One region of the Allobosea sp. GW821-FHT09G06 genome, then DNA from elsewhere that is predicted to be linked to it. Evidence: riboswitches for the same ligand, from Rfam matches in the RefSeq annotation. Region 1 holds a riboswitch; the other holds the start of a gene.

The links. Region 1 has a riboswitch for thiamine pyrophosphate ahead of AC07NY_RS11690 (LuxE/PaaK family acyltransferase). Riboswitches for the same ligand answer to the same signal wherever they lie in the genome.
Region 2: linked by a shared signal. The riboswitch ahead of thiO (glycine oxidase ThiO) and the one ahead of AC07NY_RS11690 (LuxE/PaaK family acyltransferase) in region 1 are both predicted to bind thiamine pyrophosphate.

The regions. Positions count from the first base shown of each region.
Region 1 covers NZ_JBWKOI010000002.1:316,805-327,213, forward strand. The annotation lists gene AC07NY_RS11670 (ABC transporter substrate-binding protein) at 1-104, opposite strand, end outside; gene AC07NY_RS11675 (ABC transporter permease) at 111-860, opposite strand; gene AC07NY_RS11680 (ABC transporter ATP-binding protein) at 857-1,648, opposite strand; gene AC07NY_RS11685 (acyl-CoA reductase) at 1,638-3,086, opposite strand; gene AC07NY_RS11690 (LuxE/PaaK family acyltransferase) at 3,092-4,168, opposite strand; TPP riboswitch at 4,255-4,383, opposite strand; gene rfbA (glucose-1-phosphate thymidylyltransferase RfbA) at 5,024-5,899, opposite strand; gene rfbD (dTDP-4-dehydrorhamnose reductase) at 5,896-6,804, opposite strand; gene rfbC (dTDP-4-dehydrorhamnose 3,5-epimerase) at 6,804-7,361, opposite strand; gene rfbB (dTDP-glucose 4,6-dehydratase) at 7,374-8,429, opposite strand; gene pcaF (3-oxoadipyl-CoA thiolase) at 8,667-9,875, opposite strand; gene AC07NY_RS11720 (NAD-dependent epimerase) at 9,911-10,409, opposite strand, start outside.
Region 2 covers NZ_JBWKOI010000003.1:74,867-85,275, reverse strand. The annotation lists gene AC07NY_RS16670 (enoyl-CoA hydratase/isomerase family protein) at 1-355, opposite strand, end outside; gene AC07NY_RS16665 (NADH:flavin oxidoreductase/NADH oxidase) at 530-1,621, shown strand; gene AC07NY_RS16660 (carboxypeptidase M32) at 1,725-3,218, shown strand; gene AC07NY_RS16655 (Rdx family protein) at 3,354-3,668, shown strand; gene AC07NY_RS16650 (thiamine phosphate synthase) at 3,834-4,442, opposite strand; gene AC07NY_RS16645 (thiazole synthase) at 4,439-5,209, opposite strand; gene thiS (sulfur carrier protein ThiS) at 5,211-5,408, opposite strand; gene thiO (glycine oxidase ThiO) at 5,392-6,414, opposite strand; TPP riboswitch at 6,466-6,567, opposite strand; tRNA gene AC07NY_RS16630 (tRNA-Ser) at 6,778-6,868, shown strand; gene AC07NY_RS16625 (hypothetical protein) at 6,982-7,503, shown strand; gene AC07NY_RS16620 (DUF4145 domain-containing protein) at 7,641-8,336, shown strand; gene AC07NY_RS16615 (hypothetical protein) at 8,612-8,872, opposite strand; gene AC07NY_RS16610 (hypothetical protein) at 8,872-9,066, opposite strand; gene AC07NY_RS16605 (hypothetical protein) at 9,164-9,370, opposite strand; gene AC07NY_RS16600 (hypothetical protein) at 9,652-10,128, opposite strand; gene AC07NY_RS16595 (hypothetical protein) at 10,221-10,409, opposite strand, start outside.

The DNA.
Region 1 (10,409 bases):
TGGCTCCAGCCGGCGACGGTGACCTTGTCGAGCGGCTGGGCCGTCGCGGGGGCAGCGGCCAGACAGGAGAGGGCGAGCATGAGGAAGGCGCGCAGCGCGGACATGGATATCTAGCCTTTCGAGAAGCGATGCAGGACGCGGCGCTCGATCAGGCGCACGGCCTCGTAGAGCAGCATTCCAAGGGCGGTGATGACGATGAAGAGCGCGAAGATCAGGCTCGAATCCATCACGCTTTGCGCAGCGATGATCGAGGCGCCAAGCCCGATCCGCCCGCCGATGAACTCGCCGACGACGGCGCCGACCAACGCCAGCACGACGGCGACGCGCAGGCCCGCCATGATGACCGGCAGTGCCGCGGGCAGCTTGAGCCGCAGCAGGGTCTGGGGGCGGCTGGCGCCCAGCATGCGGAAGAGCTCGCGGCGGGAGGCATCGACCTCGTTGATGCCGGTCAGCGTGTTCTCCATCAGCGGGAAGAAGCAGATCAGCGCGGTGATGACGACGGTCGGCGTCATGCCGAAGCCGAACCAGATGATGAAGAGCGGTCCGAGCGCGAGCTTCGGCACGAGCTGGCTTGCCAGCACATAGGGCCGCAGCAGCCGGCTCAGCGCCGGGAATTCCGCCAGCAGCACGCCGACACCGAGCCCGACGACGGCGCCGATGCCGAGGCCGAGCGCCATCTCGGCGGCGGTCATCGCCAGATGCGGCCAGAGCCGCCCGGTCGCGATCTCGCTCCATAGCGTCGCGAGCACGGCGGAAGGCGGCGGCAGGACGAGCGGTGACAAGCCGCCGAACCGGCACCAGGCTTCCCAGCCGGCGAGCAGCGCGACGAGCAGCAGGAGCGAGGGCAGGCGAGCCATCATGCCGCCGGCCTCCTGCTGGCAGCGGCAGCGCCGTCCATGGCATCACGCAGAGCACGGCAGGCGGCGATGAACGAGGGCGCATAGCGCATGTCGCGATGGCGCGGGCGGGCCAACTCGATCCGGCGCACATGTGTCACGCGGCCGGCCGCCATGACCGCGACCGTGTCGGCGAGATAGACAGCCTCGCCGATATCATGGGTGACGAAAAGGGCGGTGGTGCCGCGGAGCGCACAGAGGCGCAGCAGGTCGTCCTGCAACTCCTCGCGCGTCAAGGCATCGAGCGCAGCGAAGGGTTCGTCGAGCAGCAGCAGGTCGGGGTTGCCCACCAAGGCGCGGGCGACGGCGACGCGGCTCTGCTGGCCGCCGGACAGCTCGGCCGGGCGGCGCGTCGCGAAATCGGCGAGGCCGACACGTTCGAGCAAGTCGAGCGCGGCATCCTTGTCGGCGACGGTGGGGCGGCGCTTCAGCGAGACCGGCAGCAGGACGTTGTCGAGCGCGCTCAGCCAGTCGAGCAGCGTCGGCGCCTGGAAGACGAAGCCGGCGCGCGGGCTTGGGCCGGCCAGCGCCGCGCCGCCGATGTGGATCGCGCCCTCGTTCGGCATCAGCAGGCCGGCGGCGAGCTTGAGCAAGGTGGTCTTGCCGCAGCCGCTGCGGCCGAGCAGGCAATGAATCTCGCCGCGCGGGATCGACCAGTCGACCGCATCGACCACGGCCGGGCCGGCCGCGTCGTAGCGATAGCTGGCCCGCTCGATCGTGACGAAGCCGGGCTTGTGCGGTTCAGTCGACATAGGGCGCGAACCCTTCTGCGGCGGCTTCCGCTGATTGCTCGATCTCCGTGAAAGTGACGAGGTCGAGCAGGCTGAAGCGCCCGTCATGATGCCAGCCGGCCTCCGGCGCGGTCATGCGGCCAAGCGGCGCGATGCGGCTGACGCCGACCGAGCCGAGCTTCTCGGAAAGCCGGAACAGCCGCTCGGGCGATGCGGCGATGCCGGCCGTCTGCAGGAAGTTGCGATAGGGCGCGACGAGCGCGGGGACATCGTCGAGGCTTTCGACCGAGACCAGCTTGAGCGTGCGGTTCAGCCCCGTCGGGTTCAGTGCTTCCGGTGTCTCGACATGGACGACGCTCCAATTGTCGGATGGCTCGCCGAGAAGCTCGGCGGCTCCATCCATCGCGCGCGTCTCCTGCGCGCTACGCCATGCGGCGATCGAGGCGGCTTCGCCCTGTGACAATGCACGGCGCGGATGGCGCGAGACGATGGAGCTGAGTTCATGCGCGACGTAATGGGAGAACTCCGAGGGGCTGACCTTTCCGCCACGCTCGACAAAGAGCATCTGCGGAGAGTAGCAGCCCTGCTGCTCGTAGCGCGTGACGTCATGGGCCGCGAGCCGGGCCAGTGCGGGCGCTTTTCGGCTGTCGAGCGCCTCGCGCGCGATCACGCCGAAGCCGATCTTGTGGCCATGCGGCAGGAAGCGGGTCGTGATCGGCAGCTTGGCGCGCAGCGCCGTCAGCGTCTCGTTGCCGCCATAGGCCATGACGGTGTCGGCCGCGCGCAGGAAGACCGGCTCGGCAGCCGCTTCGCCGCCCTTCCACCAGGTGATGGCGAGGCATTCGCCGATCTCGGGGTCGATCTCGGCGAGAAGTTTCGCGAACCAGCCGGCCGTTAGCGGCTCGGCCGAGGCGAGCTTGCCGATATTGCCCGCCTTCACCAGCAGGCCGCAGATCAGGCTCCAGAGCGAGAGCGCCGGCACATTACCCGCCCAGACATGCAGCAGCAGCTCCGGGCCATGGGCGCGCAGATAACCGCCCTTGGGCGTCGGCTGGAAACCGTCGAGCAGGCCGGGATTGGCGAAGTCCTCGGCCAGGAAACGCAGGAGCTGCGGGCGCCGGAAGGTCTTGAGATAGCCGGTGAGGCCGAGCCGGACCGTCTCACGATCATAGCCGGTGACGATCGGCAGCAGGTGCTCGGCCTTGCGCCGCAGCGGGTGGCTGCGGTCGAGCAGGCGCGCGATGGCGGCATCGATCGCGGCGACGATGCGCGCCGTCTCCATCCGTTTCAGCTTGACGCGGGCATTGTCGCGTACATGCGCGCAGAGCGCCTTTGCCTGCGCCTCGTCGAGCTCCGGCAGCGCGATGATGGCGCTCTCGCCCCAGGCGCTGTGACTGACCTCGCGCCAGCGCAACGCCTCGCGGTTCAGGCCCGGCAGATGGCCCGCATGCTCGATCACGGCGATCAGCCTCGCGCCGCTGCGAGGAATTCGGCGACCGCGACCGAACAGCCCTTCGAGGCCTCGCCATCGACACGGCCGAGCAGCTTGAAGCCACCCGGCACGATCTCGCCGGCATCCTCGGTCAGGATCGCCGCGACGCAGTTGAAATGGGCGAGGTCGTGATGGACGATAACGCCGCGCTCGCCGTCCGGCAGGTCGGTGCCGGTGAGCGGATCGACCACGCGGCTGCGGATCCAGTGCGGCCCGGATTTCACCGACGGACAGACGGCATTGCCGTCGTCATAGAGCTGCGAGCTGAGCTCGGTCATCCCGTACATGTTGATGCAGGCCGAACGCGGCACGCCGAAGGCGGCGCTGAGCCCGTCATAGAACTCGTCCGGCCCCAGTTCGCGCGACTGGCCCTTGAAGCCGCCGGTATCGAGAATGCGGCTGCCTTGCGGCAGGGCGAAGCGCCGGCCGCTCGCGGCGAGCGCGTCCAGCACGGGCACGAAGGAATAGCTCGCGCCGAGCAGAGCATAGGGCTCGCCGCTGGCTTCGACTTGCGCGAGCGTTGCCAGCAAGCGGTCGAGGTCGAGACCGGCGGCATTGATGAAGGTCTCTGAATCCGCCGTGCCGCATTCGCGCTTGGCGAGCGAGAGATAGGTGGCGAGCGAGGAGTTCGGCAGCTCCGTCTCGTCCGGGAAGAGGATGCCCATGCGGATGCGCTCGCGCCCACGCATGAAGCGCGCCCGGAAATTCACCAGCATCGAGCGCTTCCAGACGTCGAGCGTCGGGTGGTAGCTGCGGCCGCGGATGCCTTGCGTCGTGCCGCTGGTCATGAAGACGCGTTCGGCTTGCTCCGGCGGGCTACAGCTCAGCGTCAGGTCCTTGAAGGCGGTGATCGGCACGGCCGGGATGTCGCACCAGCGCTTCACCGAGAGCGGCGTGCGGCCGCGCTGCAGGCAGAAGCGCTTATAGGGCTCGTTGTTGCGAAACTGATAGGCGAAGACCTTGAGTGCCATCGCCTCGAACACGGCTTCCGACGCGTCGGGAAGCGCGATGAACGCCGATAGCGCCGCGATGATCTCGGCTTGCGTCACTTCAACCCACTCCGTTCGGACGCGCGGCCAAGCCGAAGCGTCGATCGCTGGAGGATCACGAGCGCAAGCTGGAATCAGGGCCTGTGACGGCCGCATGTCCCGCATCCCTACGCCGGTATGATCCGGATCAGGTTCGGAGGGTCACCGCGTTGCCGGGCTCGAAAGCCCAGCCGGCGGAATCTCAGCCTCCTAGCGAGGCCCCCCTGGGAACGGATGCAGATGACGAGCGGTGGGCCCTGCTGTCAAGCAGTATAGGAAAAGGCGCCGTGAACTGCGGCCACGGCGATCTCGGTGGCGGACTGTGGCGAAGCTGCTCGGCATGACTATGACAGTGCCGTCATTGGCTTCGAGACGGCTCAGATCGGTGCGCCACTGACAACGGCAGCGTTTGTGCGTCCGCAACATTCCCTGTTGCGCTGCATCTGACGACGATGGCGGGTTCAGGCGTTTACCATTGATTCACCAACGCATATCGGCGTCGTCAGCTTTCCGGTAATGCTGGGCGTGTGGTGGTCAATGTTCGATTGAAGCATATCTAGATCGACCTCAATTCAAGAGGATGCGCCAATGACCAGATGCGATAGCCATTCTCGTTCACATTGGGCGATGCGACCTCCTATCGACGATGGCCCGCCCAAATGGAGCTCGCCCTATATCAGCGTGCCGCTGGGCATAATCGGCGCCCTCGTGCTGACCTTGGCTGCAGTCGCCCTGGGCCTCGCTGATGTCGCCAATCGCGCCGCGAGGTCGATGAGAAGTTCTACGCGTTGACGATGGAGCCCTGACGTTGTCGAGGCCGGGAACTGCTATGCTCCCGAGAGTATTGCAGCCCTGTGTCGACGCATCCGGCGTGAGCTATCCGCCGAGATCGCCCGCGATGCGCAGCAGGTATTGTCCGTAGTCGCTCTTCGCGAGCCTCTCGCCCAGCAGCGTCAACTGCGCAGCCGAAATCCAGCCTCGCCGCGTGGCGATTTCCTCGGGACAGGCGATGCGCAGCCCCTGGCGGCTTTCCAGCGTGCGGACGAACTCGCCCGCTTCCAGAAGGCTGTCGGGCGTGCCGGTATCGAGCCAGGCGAAGCCGCGTCCCATGCACTCGACCGAGAGCGCGCCCCGCTCCAGATAGGTCCGGTTGACATCGGTGATCTCGAGCTCGCCGCGCGGCGACGGCTTGAGGCTTCGGGCGATCTCGACCACTTCGGCGTCGTAGAAATAGAGGCCCGTCACGGCCCAGCTCGATTTCGGCGCCTTCGGCTTCTCTTCGATCGAGATCGCCTTGCCGGCTTTGTCGAACTGGACCACGCCGTAACGCTCGGGGTCGCGGACATGATAGGCGAAGACGGTCGCGCCGCTCGCGCGGGCCGTCGCGCGTGCCATCATCTCCGGCAGGCTGTGGCCGTAATAGAGATTGTCGCCGAGGATCAGGGCTGATGGTTCGCCGGCAACGAAATCGGCGCCGATCAGATAGGCCTGCGCCAGCCCGCCGGGATGGGGCTGCTCGGCATAGGTCAGGCTCATGCCCCAGTCGGAACCGTCGCCGAGCAGGCGCTTGAAGTTCGGCAGGTCATGCGGCGTCGAGATGATCAGCACCTCACGGATGCCGGCCAGCATCAGCGTCGAGAGCGGGTAGTAGATCATCGGCTTGTCGTAGACGGGCAGGAGCTGCTTCGACATCGCCAGCGTCATCGGATGCAGCCGCGTGCCGGAGCCGCCGGCCAGGATGATGCCCTTCATCGTTGCTGCTCCTTGCCTTGATCCCCAAGCAGCCGCGCGACGCAGGCACTGAGCGAGCCCTGCCAATCCGGCAGCCTCACGCCATGAGCCTGTGAAAGCTTGCTGCAATCGAGCCTGGAATTCGCGGGCCGCCGGGCCGGCGTCGGGTAATCGGCTGTGGCGATGCGCTTGACCCGGATTGGCTTGCCGCCCTGCCGCTCGCGCTCGGCGAAGATCGCCTCGGCCACATCGGCCCAGACGGCCTCTCCCGCCGCGCTCATGTGGAACACGCCGCGCAAGCGAGTATCGTCCGTCCGTGCGGTCAGATTGCGCGCGACGGTGAAAATCGCATCGGCGATGTCGAGCGCGCTGGTTGGACACCCAGCCTGGTCGGCGACGACGCCGATCTCGTCGCGCGTCTCGGCGAGGTGCAGCATCGTCTTGACGAAGTTCCTGCCGAAGGGGCTGTAGATCCAGGCCGTGCGCAGGATGGCGTGGTTGTCGGTCGCCGCCGCGACCGCCTGCTCGCCGGCGAGCTTGCTCGCGCCATAGGCCGAGATCGGGCCGGTCGCATCGTCCTCGCGATAGGGCCGGTCGAGCGCGCCGTCGAAGACATAGTCGGTCGAGAGCTGGATCACGGGGATGCCGAGCGCGGCCGCGGCCCGCGCCGCCTCGCCGGCCGCCTCGCCGTTGACGCGCATGGCAAGCTCCGGCTCGCTCTCGGCCTGGTCCACGGCCGTATAGGCGGCGGTGTTGACGATCACGTCGGGCCGGGCCGATCGCAGGGCGGGCGCGACCGTCTTCGGGACGGCGAGATCGAGGTCGGGGCGGCGCAGCGCGATGACCTCAACGCCGACCGGAATACGTTCCAGCATGGCGCAGACGACTTGCCCGGTCCAACCGGTGACGGCGATACGGAGTGTCATCAGTCGAAATAACGCAGCATCTCGGCGAGGCGCGGATGCTTGCGGTCCTTGTCGGAGAGGGTGAGGCCGGAGAGCGGCAGCCGCCAGTCGATGCCGAGCGCCGGGTCGTCGAAGGCGAGGCCGTGGTCGTTCTGCGGCGCGTAAGGAGCTGTGACCTTGTAGAGCACCTCGGTATCCGGTTCGAGCGTGACGAAGCCATGGGCGAAGCCGACCGGAACCAGCAATTGCTTCCAGTTTTCGGCGGAAAGCTCGACCGCGACATGCTTGCCGAAGGTTGGCGAGGCGGCCCGGATATCGACGGCGACATCGAGGATGCGGCCGCGCGTGACCCGCACCAGCTTATCCTGCGCGAAAGGCGGCGACTGGAAGTGCAGGCCGCGCAGCGTTCCGACCGGCGCCGACAACGACTGGTTGTCCTGGACGAAATCGAGATCGAGCCCGGCCTCGAAAAAGGCCTTGCGGCTCCAGGTTTCCGAAAAGAAGCCGCGATGGTCGCCGAATTTCTTCGGCGTGACGATCTTGACGGCAGGGATCGCCGTTGCCTCGACGCTCAGCATGTCTTCCCCCGCTCAGGCCGCGCCGAGGCGCTCGCCGCGATAGACGCCGGAACGGATATCGCCCCACCATGTGGGGTTGGCGAGATACCATTCGACCGTGCGGCGCAGGCCCGTCTCGAAAGTCTCCTTCGGTGCCCAGCCGAGCTCGCGGCCGATCTTGCCGGCATCGATCGCATAGCGCGCGTCATGGCCCGGTCGGTCGGTGACATGGGTGATCAGGCGCTGGCGGGCGCCCTTGGGGTCGGGCCGGAGCTCGTCGAGGATGGCGCAGATCGCCTGGACCACGTCGATGTTCGTCTTCTCGTTATGGCCGCCGATATTGTAGCTCTCGCCCAGCTTGCCGGTCGTCGCGACGGTCAGCAGCGCATCGGCGTGATCGTCGACATAGAGCCAGTCGCGCACATTGAGCCCGTTGCCGTAGACCGGCAGCGGTTTGCCCTCGAGCGCATTGATGATCATCAGCGGGATCAGCTTCTCCGGGAAGTGAAACGGCCCGTAATTGTTCGAGCAATTGGTCATCACTACCGGCAGGCCATAGGTGTGGTGCCAGGCCCGCACCAGATGGTCCGACGCCGCCTTGGAGGCCGAATAGGGCGAGTTCGGCTGGTAGGCGGTATCCTCGCGGAAGAACCCGTCGCTGCCCAGCGAGCCGAAGACCTCGTCTGTCGAGATATGGTGGAAGCGGAAGCGCGCCTTGCGCTCCTCCGGCAGCGCCCGGAAATGGCGCAGCGCCTCCTGCAGTAGCGTAAAGCTGCCGACGATATTGGTCTCGATGAAGGCCGCCGGCCCGTCGATCGAGCGGTCGACATGGCTCTCGGCCGCGAGATGCATGACGATGTCGGGCTGGAAATCGGCGAAGATCGCCTTCATCCGCTCCCCGTCGCCGATATCGGCCTGCTCGAAGCGGTAGCGGTTGCTGCCGGAGATCGGTGCCAGCGAGGCGAGGTTGCCGGCATAGGTCAGCTTGTCGACGACGCAGACCTCATGCTCCGTCTCGCCGATCAGCTTCCTCACCACGGCCGAACCGATGAAGCCGGCACCGCCGGTCACGAGAAACCTCAGGGGCATGGGATGAAATCCTGGCGGCAGCGGTCGTAAAGGCGGGGAGATGAAACGGGCGAGGCGCACGCGCCCTGATCGCCGGTCCTGACCGTCGGCCTCAACTCACATCCCCCTTCGCCGAACGGCAGGTGTCACGAAGCATTTTTTCGCGCGACAGCGAAACGCCCGAACCGCGGCGAAACCAAGGCCCTCTCATTCCGGGCGTTGAATTCGCTGTTCGGGGAGATGCTGCCGCGCAGGCGTTCACGCCCGCTCGAGCGCAACCGCGATGCCCTGGCCGACGCCGATGCACATCGTGGCGAGCGCCCGGCGCTTTCCGGTCAAGGAAAGCTCCAACGCGGCCGTACCGCTGATGCGGGCGCCGGACATGCCGAGCGGGTGACCGAGCGCGATCGCGCCGCCATTCGGGTTCACATGCGCACCATCCTCGGCGATGCCGAGCTCGCGCAGCACCGCGATGCCCTGCGAGGCGAAGGCCTCGTTCAGCTCGACGATGTCGAAATCGCTGGGCTTGAAGCCGAGGCGTTCGCAAAGCTTGCGCGTCGCCGGGATCGGCCCAAGACCCATGACGCGCGGCGCGATGCCGCCTGTCGCGCCCCCCAGGATACGCGCAATCGGCGTCAGCCCGTATTTCGCAGCCGCCTTCTCGGAGGCGATGATCAGCGCTGCCGCGCCGTCATTGACGCCCGATGCATTGCCGGCGGTGACGGTCCCGCCTTCCTTGCGGAACGGCGTGCCGAGCTTGGCGAGCTTCTCCAGCGTGGTGTCGCCGCGCGGATGCTCGTCGATCTCGACGCGGATGGGATCGCCCTTGCGCTGCGGAATCAGGACCGGGACGATCTCCTTGGCCAGTCGGCCGTTCTGCTGGGCGGCGACCGCCTTGAGCTGCGAGCGCAGCGCGAAGGCATCCTGGTCGGCGCGGCTGATATGGCAGTCGGCGGCGACGTTCTCGCCGGTCTCCGGCATGGAATCGATGCCGTACTGGGCCTTCATCAGCGGATTGACGAAGCGCCAGCCGATCGTGGTGTCGTGGATTTCGGCATGGCGCGAGAAGGCGCTGTCGGCCTTGGGCAGGACGAAAGGCGCGCGCGACATGCTCTCGACGCCGCCGGCGATCATCAGCTCGGCTTCGCCCGCCTTGATTGCGCGTGCCGCGGCGATGACGGCATCCATGCCCGAGCCGCAGAGCCGGTTGATCGTCGTGCCCGGCACTTCCTTGGGCAGGCCGGCCAGCAGCAGCGACATGCGCGCGACGTTGCGGTTGTCCTCGCCCGCCTGGTTGGCGCAGCCGAAGATCACGTCGTCGACCGCGCTGAAATCCACGCCTGGATTCTGCTCGACCAGCGCCTTCAGCGGCACGGCCCCGAGATCGTCCGCCCTGACCGAGGACAGCGAGCCGCCGAAGCGGCCGATCGGGGTGCGGACATAGGCGCAGATGAAGGCTTCGGTCATGTCACGGATCCTGCTGTCTCGAAGGCGGATGGCTTTTAGATGCGATAGAAGTCCCGATACCATGAGACGAAGCTGGCGAGGCCCGTCTCGATCGGCGTGGAAGGCTGGAAGTCGACGCTGGCAGTCAGGTCCGCCACATCGGCATAGGTCGCAGGAACGTCGCCGGGTTGGGCGGGCAGGTGCCGCTTGATCGCCTTGCGGCCGCAGGCATCCTCGATCGCCGCGATGAAACGGTCGAGACGCACCGGCGTGTGGTTGCCGATATTGTAGATGCGCCAGGCCGCGGACGACGTTGCGGGGTCCGCGGCCCTGCCGTCGACCGACGGGTTGGCCTGCGGCGGCTTGCCGGCCAGCCTGACGATCGCCTCGCGGATGTCGTCGACATAGGTGAAGTCGCGGCTCATCGTCGCCTCGTCGTAAACGTCGATGGAGCGACCTTCGAGGATCGCCTTGGTGAACTTGAAATAGGCCATGTCCGGCCGCCCCCAGGGTCCGTAGACCGTGAAGAAGCGCAGGCCCGTCGTCGGGATGGCG
Region 2 (10,409 bases), on a different contig from region 1:
CGAGGCTGAAGCCGCCGCCCGCGACCGCTCCATGCAGGCAGGCGACAGAGGGCTGCGGCAAGGCATCGAGCAAGCGCAGCGCCTCGTGCATCGGTGCCATGATCGCCTCGATACCGGCCGCGACATCGCTGCCGGCGAGAAACTGCGAGATATCGCCCCCGACGCAGAAGGAGCGGCCATTCCCCTGCAGCAGGATGGCGCGGACATCGCCGCTGGCCGCAATCACCTTCACCTGTACGAGGAAGCGCTCCGCCATCGGCGCATCGATGGCGTTGAGCTGCGCCGGCCGATTGAGCGTCAGAATCGCGACGCCACCGTCACGGGTGAGCTGAACCGAATCGGATGCGTCGGCCATGGCGGTCTCCGGGAGCAGGGGCTGTCCTCCCGAGGCTAGCACCGGGATCGCCGGCCTCGCGAGGTGCATCTGCACGCATCGGGCATCGCGTTTGCGCGAGGGCCACTGGCCTTGGCCACGCGGCGGCTTCTAGACTGCGCGGGAAACCTGCACCTTCCGAGACCCCATCCCGCCATGAGCCAGCTCTTCAGCCCCTATCAGCTTGGCAGCCTCACGCTCGCCAACCGTATCGTCATCGCCCCGATGTGCCAGTATTCGGCGCAGGATGGCTGCGCCAGCGACTGGCACACTATCCATCTAGGCCATCTCGCTTTGTCCGGCGCCGGCCTCCTGATCATCGAGGCGACGGCCGTCGAGCCGGATGGCCGGATCAGCCCGTTCGATCTCGGTCTCTGGTCCGACGAGACCGAAGCGGCACTCGGCAAGGCGCTGGATTCCGCTCGGCGCTGGTCAGACATGCCGATCGCGATCCAGCTCGCCCATGCCGGCCGCAAGGCCTCCGTCGCCCAGCCCTGGAAGGGCGGCGGCCAACTCGGCCTCGACCAGGGCGGCTGGACGGTCGAGGGCCCCTCGGAGCTCGGCTTCGAAAACTACCCGCGGCCGCCCCGCGCCCTCACCGGGGATGACATCGCCCGCCTGATCGAGGCCTTCGCGGATTCGGCCCGCCGGGCCGTGCGGCTCGGCTTCGCCGCGATCGAGCTTCATGGCGCGCATGGCTACCTGATGCACCAGTTCCTCTCGCCGTTCTCGAACAGGCGCGAGGATGAGTATGGCGGCTCGTTGGAGAACCGCATGCGCTTCCCGCTCGCGGTGCTCGATGCGGTACGGGCCGTGGTGCCGGCGGGCTATCCGGTCGGTTTCCGCATTTCCGGCACGGACTGGGTCGAGGGTGGCTGGGATATCGAGCAGAGCATCGCCTTCGCCGCGGCGGCCAAGGCGCGCGGCGCCGACTTCATCGACATGTCCGGCGGCGGGCTGTCGGCGACGCAGAAGATCCCGCTCGGGCCGAGCTATCAGGTGCCACTGGCGCGGGCCGCGAAGCAGGCGACGGGCATCACCACCATGGCGGTCGGCCTCATCACCGAGGCCGAGCAGGCCGAGGCGATCATCGGCACGGGCGAGGCCGATTTCGTCGCGCTGGCACGCGGCATCCTGTACAACCCGCGCTGGCCCTGGCACGCGGCCGCCCAACTTGGCGCCACCGTCAAGGCACCGAACCAGTATCTGCGCTCGCAGCCGCGGCAATATTCCAAGCTGTTCGCCTGAACCGCACGCTCATCGTCGTTCCGGCCCGGCGCTGCTGACGCGGCTTGTCCGGGCCGGCGAAAACACTTCAATTGCGCCGCCCACTCCCACACCAGAGAGCTGCATGACCGCCTATTCCGACCTCTCCGCCCATTTCGGCCGCATCGCCGCGCTGTCGAACGCCATCGGCATCCTGCAATGGGACAACGATGTGATGATGCCGAAGGGCGCTGCCGAGACGCGGGCCGAAAGCATGGCGCTGCTTCATGTCATGCGCCACGGCCTCTCGACCGATGCCCGCATCGGTGACTGGCTCGGCGCAGCCGAGAGCGACAGCAGCCTCGGCGCCTGGGAGAAGGCGAACCTGCGCGAGATCCGCCGCGTCTGGACCGTCGATACCGCCCTGCCCTCGGAGCTGGTGGAAGCGTCGAGCAAGGCGGTCTCGGCCTGCGAGATGCGCTGGCGTCAGGCGCGGGCCGATGCCGATTTCGCCGGCCTCCTGCCCTATCTCGCCGAGGTCCTGAACCTGCAGCGCCAGATCGGCCGGGCCAAGGGCGAGAAACTCGGCCTCTCCGCCTATGATGCCCTGCTCAACGATTACGAGCCCGATGGCCGCTCGGCCAAGATCGACGCACTGTTCGACGATCTCGCTGCCTTCCTGCCGGGCTTCACGCAAGAGGCGATGGCGGTGCAGGCGCGCCGCCCGGCCCTGGCTGCGCTGGGAGGCCCCTTCGCGACCGAGACGCAGCGCGCGCTCGGCCTCAAGTTCATGGCGGCGCTGGGCTATGATTTCGAGCGCGGCCGGCTCGACATCTCGACCCATCCGTTCTGCGGTGGCGCCGATAACGATGTCCGCATCACCACGCGCTATGACGAGGCCGATTTCACCAAGGCGCTGATGGGCGTGCTGCACGAGACGGGCCACGCGCTCTACGAGCAGGGCCGGCCGCAGGGCTATCTCGCCCAGCCGGTCGGCGCCGCGCGCGGCATGAGCCTGCATGAGAGCCAGTCGCTCCTGATGGAGATGCAGGCCTGCCGCTCGCGTCAGTTCCTCACTTACGCCGCGCCGCTGATGCGGGAGAGTTTTGGAGGTGAGGGACCGGCATGGGACAGCACGGCGATGTGGCATCGCTATACCCGCGTCGAGCCCGGCTTCATCCGCGTCGATGCCGACGAGGTCACCTATCCCGCCCATGTCATCCTGCGCTACCGGCTTGAAAAGGCGCTGATCGCCGACGAGATGCCGCTCGCGGAGTTACCCACCGCCTGGAATACCGGGATGAAGTCCCTGCTCGGCGTCACCGTGCCCAATGACCGGCTCGGCTGCCTGCAGGACATCCACTGGCCGTCGGGCGGCTGGGGCTATTTCCCGACCTATACGCTGGGCGCGATGACCGCGGCCCAGATCTTCGACGCGGCCTGCAAGGCGGAAGGCTCGATCCTGCCCGGCATCGGAAAGGGCGATTTCAGCCCGCTGGTCGGCTGGCTGCGCGCCAATATCCACGGCAAGGGCTCGCTGCTCTCGACCGACGACCTGCTGACCGAGGCCACGGGCCGGCCGCTCGATGCATCGGTGTTCAAGGCCCACCTGCGCCGCCGCTATATCGACGAAGTCTGAGCGCCCTTCATTTTATTTAGTTAAAACAAAAACTTAAGCCATAGCCGATCGCCGATCGGCCATGCAGCTTTCGGGCTTGCATCGCGGCGCCCGAAGCGGGATGTCGGAGGCGACCTCCCGCTTCGGTGACCGATCATGACCCAGACCAAGCCCGCCCCCCGCATCGCCATCACCTACTGCTCGATGTGCAACTGGATGCTGCGCTCGGCTTGGCTCGGGCAGGAACTGCTCTCGACCTTCGGGCAGGATCTCGGCGAGGTCGCTCTGATCCCGCGCACCGGCGGCATCTTCCAGATCCATTACGACGGCGAACTGATCTGGGACCGCAAGGCCGATGGCGGCTTCCCGGATTCGAAGGTGCTGAAGCAGCGCGTGCGCGACCGGCTCGATCCCGAGCGCAGCCTCGGCCATGTCGATGGGCACACGATGTCGGCCGAGGCCGAGAGCTGAGCTTCATACACCTCGCCGTCATCCCGGCCGCAGCGAAGCGGAGCGCCGGGATTCATCGTCGGGCTCCGCGCTCTACGATGGATCCCGGATCGGCGCGGCTTCGCCGCTTGTCCGGGATGACGGAGTGGTTCGATATCAAGCCTGGAAGCGCAGCCGTGCGCCCTCTCAGGCCGCGCGCTTCCGCGTCGCCGCGATCCAGGCCTTCAGCCGGCCCTCGGGATCGGCGTTCAGCGTGATGTCGGTCACCGCCGCGACGATGTCGGCACCGGCCTCGAAGACGCCCGGCGCCCGCTCCAGCGAGATGCCCCCGATGCCGACCAGCGGCAGGTCGCCGATGCGGCGCTTCCATTCGCCCAGCCGCTCAAGACCCTGCGGGCCGAAGCGCATTGCTTTAAGGATCGTCGGATAGACCGGGCCGAGCGCGACATAGTCGGGCTTGGCCGCCAGCGCGCGCTCCAGCTCGGGCTCGTCATGGCTGCTGATGCCGAGCTTCAGGCCGGCCTTGCGGATCGCGCCGAGATCGGCATCGTCGAGATCCTCCTGGCCGAGATGGATGAAATCGCAGCCCTCGGCGATGGCGAGCTTCCAGTAGTCGTTGACGACGAGCACGCAATCGGCAGCGGCACACAACGCCTTCGCCCGGGCGATCTCGCGCGCGACTTCGGTCTCGGAGCGATCCTTGACGCGCAACTGCACCAGCTTGACGCCAAGCGGCAGCATCCGCTCCAGCCAGTCGGCGCTGTCGAAGATGGGGTAGAACGGATCGAGTTTCATGCCAGGAATGCCTTGCCCATGACGGGGGTGGAGGGAGCGGCCATGTCGCGCGCTTCGATCGGCTGCGCGGCGAAAGCCTGTCGGCCGGCGCGGATGGCGAGCGCGAAGGCTTCCGCCATCGCGGCGGGGTCGCCGGCCTTGGCGACGGAGGTGTTGAGCAGGATGCCGTCATAGCCCATCTCCATCGCCTGTGCGGCATGGGAGGGCAGGCCGATGCCGGCATCGACGACCAGCGGGATGTCGGGGAAGTGCTGGCGCATGCTGCGCAGGCCATAGGGGTTGTTGAGCCCCCTGCCCGACCCGATCGGCGCGCCCCAGGGCATGAGCACCTCGCAGCCGGCATCGAGCAAGCGCCCGCCGACGACGAGATCCTCGGTCGTGTAGGGAAAGACCTTGAAGCCGTCGTCAGTGAGGATGCGCGCGGCCTCGACCAGCGCGATCACGTCCGGCTGGAGCGTGTCGTCCTCGCCGATCACCTCGAGCTTGATCCAGTCGGTGCCGAAGACCTCGCGCGCCATTTGAGCGGTGGTCACGGCCTCCTTGACGGTGTGGCAGCCGGCCGTGTTCGGCAGAACCTTGACGCCGAGCTCGCGGATCAGCGCCCAGAAGGCCTGTCCGGCACCACCGGAGGATTCCCGGCGCAGCGACACGGTGACGACCTCGGCGCCGGAGCGCTTCACCGCCTCGGCCAGGATGGCGGGCGACGGGTATTGCGCGGTGCCCAGAAAGAGCGGGTTCTCTGGCTCGAAACCATAGAAGGACGCCATCTCAGCCTCCTTGCATCGGCGCGACGATCTCGATGCGGTCGCCCTCGCTTAAGGCCGTCTCGGCGCGCTTGCGGGCCGGCACGAAATCACCGTTCAGCGCGGTCGCGACGATGCGGCCGGCAAAGCCCAGCTCGGCCAGCGCCTCGGCCAAGGTCTTCGCGGCAACGGTCTGAGGCGCGCCGTTAAGCAGCAACGTCATGCAGCATCTCCGGTGTGGATTGCGGGTTCAGCGCGGCCTCGGCTGCCATCCGCGCCATGGCGGGGCTGAGCAGGAAGCCGTGGCGATAGAGCCCGTTGACATGGATCACCCGACCACGACGCGTCAGCCGCGGCAGGTTGTCGGGAAAGGCCGGGCGGGCATCAGTGCCGATCTCGGCGACCTCGGCTTCAGCGAAGGCCGGATGCAGCGCGTAGGCCGCACCGAGCAATTCCAGCATGGCGCGGGCGGAGATGCGGCGGCGCTCCCCGCTCTCGATCATGGTCGCACCAACCATGAAGAGCCCGTCGCCGCGTGGGACGATGTAGAGCGGGATGCGCGGATGCAGCAACCGGACCGGCCGCGACAGGCTGATATCGTCGCTCCGCAGCAGCAGCATCTCGCCCTTCACGCCGCGCAGGTCCGGCAGGACATCGCGCGCCGCCAATCCCCGGCAATCGAGCACGATATCGGCATCGAGATCGGTGGGTTCGACGGCGCGGTCGAAATGGATGGCCACCCCACCAACGACGAGCCTCTCAGCCAAAGCCGCGATCGCCACGCGCGGGTCGAGATGCGCCTCGCCCGCGAAGAACAGCCCCCGCGAGAATCGTCCGGCGAGATCGGGCTCCAGACCGGCGATGGCCTCGCCATCGATCTCCTCGAAATGGCTGGTGCGCTGGCCGAAGCGGCGCAGCTCCGAACGATCGCGACTGGGCGCCACAACAAGCGTGCCATTGCGCACGACGCCACCGGCATGTCGCTCCCACCAATCGGCCGCCTGCTGGCCGAGCCGGATCACCGGCTCCTCGGCGCTCTCGCCCTCGCACCAGGGCGCGAGCATGCCTCCGGCATACCAGGAGCAAGCCTCGGCGCCGATGCGCGGGCCGCGCTCATGGATGGTTACCTGTGCGCCGCGCGCCAGCAGTTCGGCGGCGCAGGCCAAACCGACGACGCCGGCGCCGACCACCGCGACATTCAGGCCCGACTGAAGGCGTTGCGCCGTCATGCTCTTCCCTGCTCCCGGAAAGGCAGCGGCCTGGGGCACGAGCAAGACATCTGCGAGCCGAAGACCGTTCCCTTCGCCGGCATTACCCGGATCAGGTACGATGGGTTGGCGCGGAACACGCCTCTCAGCCTTTCGGCACCCCAACGGACAGGTTCAATCTAGTGGCTGGCCAGCGGAGGAGCAAGGCAAGCCGACGCAGGGCTCGGCTGTGTGCTTGTGCTGGCTAGCTGCGGGGAGTCGCCAGAGCGCCCCTTCACACGGCAGGGCTTAGGGGTTCGCTTGGACACATGCACAGGCTGCGCAAAGGAAATTGCCGGCGAGACTTGTCAAACGCCTCGGCAATCGGGCATAGAGCCTCTCGCCGGAGACGTGGCCGAGAGGCTGAAGGCACTCGTTTGCTAAATGAGCATACCCCACAAGGGTATCGAGGGTTCGAATCCCTCCGTCTCCGCCACCATTTTTTCCTGTTATTTATCAATCGCTTAGCTTGGAAGTTGTGAGCGATTGTGTAGCAATAGTGTGAGTGCTTTTGTGTAGCGCCGAAAGGCCGCATTCACGACGGGGTTGATGGAGATGGGCTTTGCGAACGAATCGCGCGGGCTAAGGCTCGCGGGATCAAATTTCGTTTATCTCACCGAGGGAGCCTACGGGCTGATTTTTGTCGATCCAAGCGCTGGGCGCATCAGAAAGGTCTATCGCCGAAAACCAAACGAGCAGCATGTTCGGAATGTGTTCGCCGCAGAAACCGAGGCGTTCCGATTGGCGGCAAAATCGGATGCGGTCGCGGCACTTGTTCCCGGCGGATTCACTATCTGCGCGCAGCAGACTATGGTGGATCGCGAAGGGAAGGACGTTTCGAGTGAGCTCTTTGGCGATCTCGCTTTCGAAGTCGACTTTGTTTCGGGCAGCTTTGAAAAGATCGGCGCCATCGCAAGCAGCGAAGCGGACACCATTCGCGACCTCTTTGAGTCCGCAGGGATAATGCACACGAGCGATATGTCCGTGGTCGTCAACGAGCATGGTCAGATCGGCAAGTGTATCGATTTCGCAGTCATTGAACATGAAGTCTGGGCGGATGAGCAGGACTAAAGGTGATCTCCTCTCCTAAACTACCTTCTCTGAGTGGCCGGTGCTGGCGCGCGTCCTGAACGGCGAGAGGGATGGCAGCGGGTTTGAGCGTCGCTATGGTGAGGGAGGGATAGAATAGGTTTCGACGGGAAGAAACGATGGCTGAGATTGCTGGCGACTGTCCTCGGTGCGGAACAGCGCATGTAACCTTCGACGTGAAAGGTGACTGCCTCTTAGGGCGCGAACACGGATGGTCACATATATTCGAAGCCTTTTGCGTTTGCAGAAGATGCAAGAAAGGCACCATATTTGTGCTCTCGCAAGAAAAGGCAAACGCCTTCGAACGTAGAAATAACATTTCTGTATCCGAAATACCAGGCTCTATCGAAGCTGATTTCGGCATAAGGCGATTTATATCGGTAGCTGACGTTAGCGACATTTCTCCCCCGGAGCACCTACCCGAAAATATCAACAATATTTTTGAGGAGGCTGCCCGTTGTATGTCGTCTCAATGCTGGAATGCAGCGGGCACGATGTTCCGGTTGTCGATCGATTTAGCAACAGCACCGCTGTTACCGGAGGAGGAAACACCAGGGCTTACTCAGAAAATGCGGCGTGATCTTGGGTTGCGCCTGCCTTGGCTGTTTGACAATGCAAAACTACCGGAAGATTTGCGCGACCTCTCCGCATGCATTCGTGAAGACGGGAATGACGGCGCTCATCGCGGCACTTTAACTGCGAACGAGGCGGAAGATTTGCTCGATTTCACAGCTACATTGCTGGAACGAATTTACACGACACCTGCTCGGGTGCGGTTAGCTGCCGAGCGCAGGAATGCCCGGCGCGCGAATTGAAGTTAGAGGCCCGCCGATCTGCACCGGCGGGTCTGATGTCATAAATCGCCCTGGGCTTCAGGCGGTGGACTTGCTCTTCGCCAACTCATTGAAGAGTGCGGCAAGAGCCGCGATCTCATCCCCGGTGCAGTCGCCAAGGCGCTTGCCGAGGGGCGTCATCCAATCAAGCAAGCTAACCGGACCCGGCGCAGGCGCCGGCTGGACGTTGGACGGCATCCTGGGCACCTTCGTATCCTTAGGCAACTCAGCCCCAGTATAGGCTTGTCGCCGGAACATTACGTGGCCTCCCGCTTCGTCTCGGCACGAACACTGAGCCGAGGCTTGGGAAGCTCGACACCCATCGCCTCCAAGCGCTCCACGATCATGTCGGCGAGCGCCAAGGTATCGAGGTCCGTATCGTCGGGCGTGGCGGAATAAATCTCATCCGCAACGGCCCCGACCAAAGCCTCGCGGGCCACCTCTCGCTGCAGCATCACGCGCCTACCCCTATCGGCAGCACGCGTGACAATCTCGCGGAGGACGGGATTGAGCGCCATTACTCCCCCTCCTTCAGGTCCGCAGCGATCCAGCCGCGCACGATGTCGCGCGCTACGAAAAGGTTGGTCTCGTCGCTATCGCTAGCCTGAGCCTTTTTCGTCCGCTCGCCATACCGAACGAGGATCATGCTGCCCTCGCGCTGCCACGACGCGGTGATCTCGCTGTCAGGCGCCTTCATCTTGAACTGGTTCATTTTCGCTCCTGCGCTGACAGGGGCGTCAGCCTTTGATCTTATAGCCAAGTCGCCATAGCGAACGCAGAAGATTGCTGACACGCTCCTGCCATTGCTCTCACTCTAGTCCGCGCGCCCGGCGCCGCTGGCGCTCTTCCAGCCGGTCCTCAAGGCACATGATCGGCCAGATATCAGCGTCGCCCAGAATCTCGATGATGGTGCTGCGGAGGTCGTGGCCGGGATCGACGTGCGCTGACATCAGGCGGTCGACCAGCGTGCGGTGCGTCGGATTGGAGAGATAGAGGGCGTGATTGATCGGGCTCATAGGCTTGTCTCTGGCGCCAGTGATTTGGCAGCCAAAGACTCGCACGGCCGGAACCACGCCGCAATAGCTGCGTAGATAAATTAGCAAATAAAAACAACAGCTTAAGTAGGTTCTTACTTACTTTTCTTGCCACGAAAAACCCCTCGCGGCTTGCCGGTCGCGAGGGGTTCAGTCCGCCATTGCCGGCGAGGGCCGGCAATCTGTCAGGCGGAGCACCAGCCGCCGCTAAGAGGCTGGCGATTACGTTATAGCGCAGTCGCCGGTGCGACTGCTGGTGATCGTCAAAACTTTCCGTAGCCCTCGGGGTGTTCGGCCTGCTTCTTGCGCTCGCGGCTCGCCTTCGCCCGAACCTTCGCATCTTCCTTACGGGCGGCTATCTGCTCCGGAGTGCTCCGTTCATCTCGCCGAGCGCGCTCTTCCTTGGACTTCGCGGCCTTCTTCTCGGCGCGACGCTCCGGGGTCTGGCCGCGCTCGGTAACGCGAACAGGGCGCCCTAAGCGAACGGCATACTCCGCCCGCCAAAGCTTGCGGTTCTCCTCCTGTCGGCGTTCTGCCAGCAAAGCCTCATAAGTGTTCGGGTTGGCGAGGTAGGCGATATGACGATCGCGCCAAGCATCCATAGCGGCCTTGAAGCGCCCGCTGACGTGAGGCGGCGCGGGCTCGACATGATCAGCCGGAGCTTCAATCGCGTCGATCTCCGCAATAATGTCGTTCGGGTCTGCGCGGCCAGCATATTGCGGCCCGGATTCATCCCACATATAATAAACCTATCGCATGGTGAGCGGTGACGGCCGGCAGGCCGGAAGAATTCGAAGGGCTCGAACGTTGGCGCGTTCGGGCCTTTTCTTTGTCAGGCCAGCGCCTTTTCGATCTGGCCAACAAGGTCTTCGGCGAGATCGACGGGGAAGCTCGGCGAGTTGTCGAACTTCTGCGCGCCGGTGCCGTAGAACGGGAGCATCAGGCGGATGCCCGGCCCCTTCTTCACGACAGCGTAGGGGACGGCAGCGAACGGCTCGATGGTGCCGGCGCCGGTGTCGAT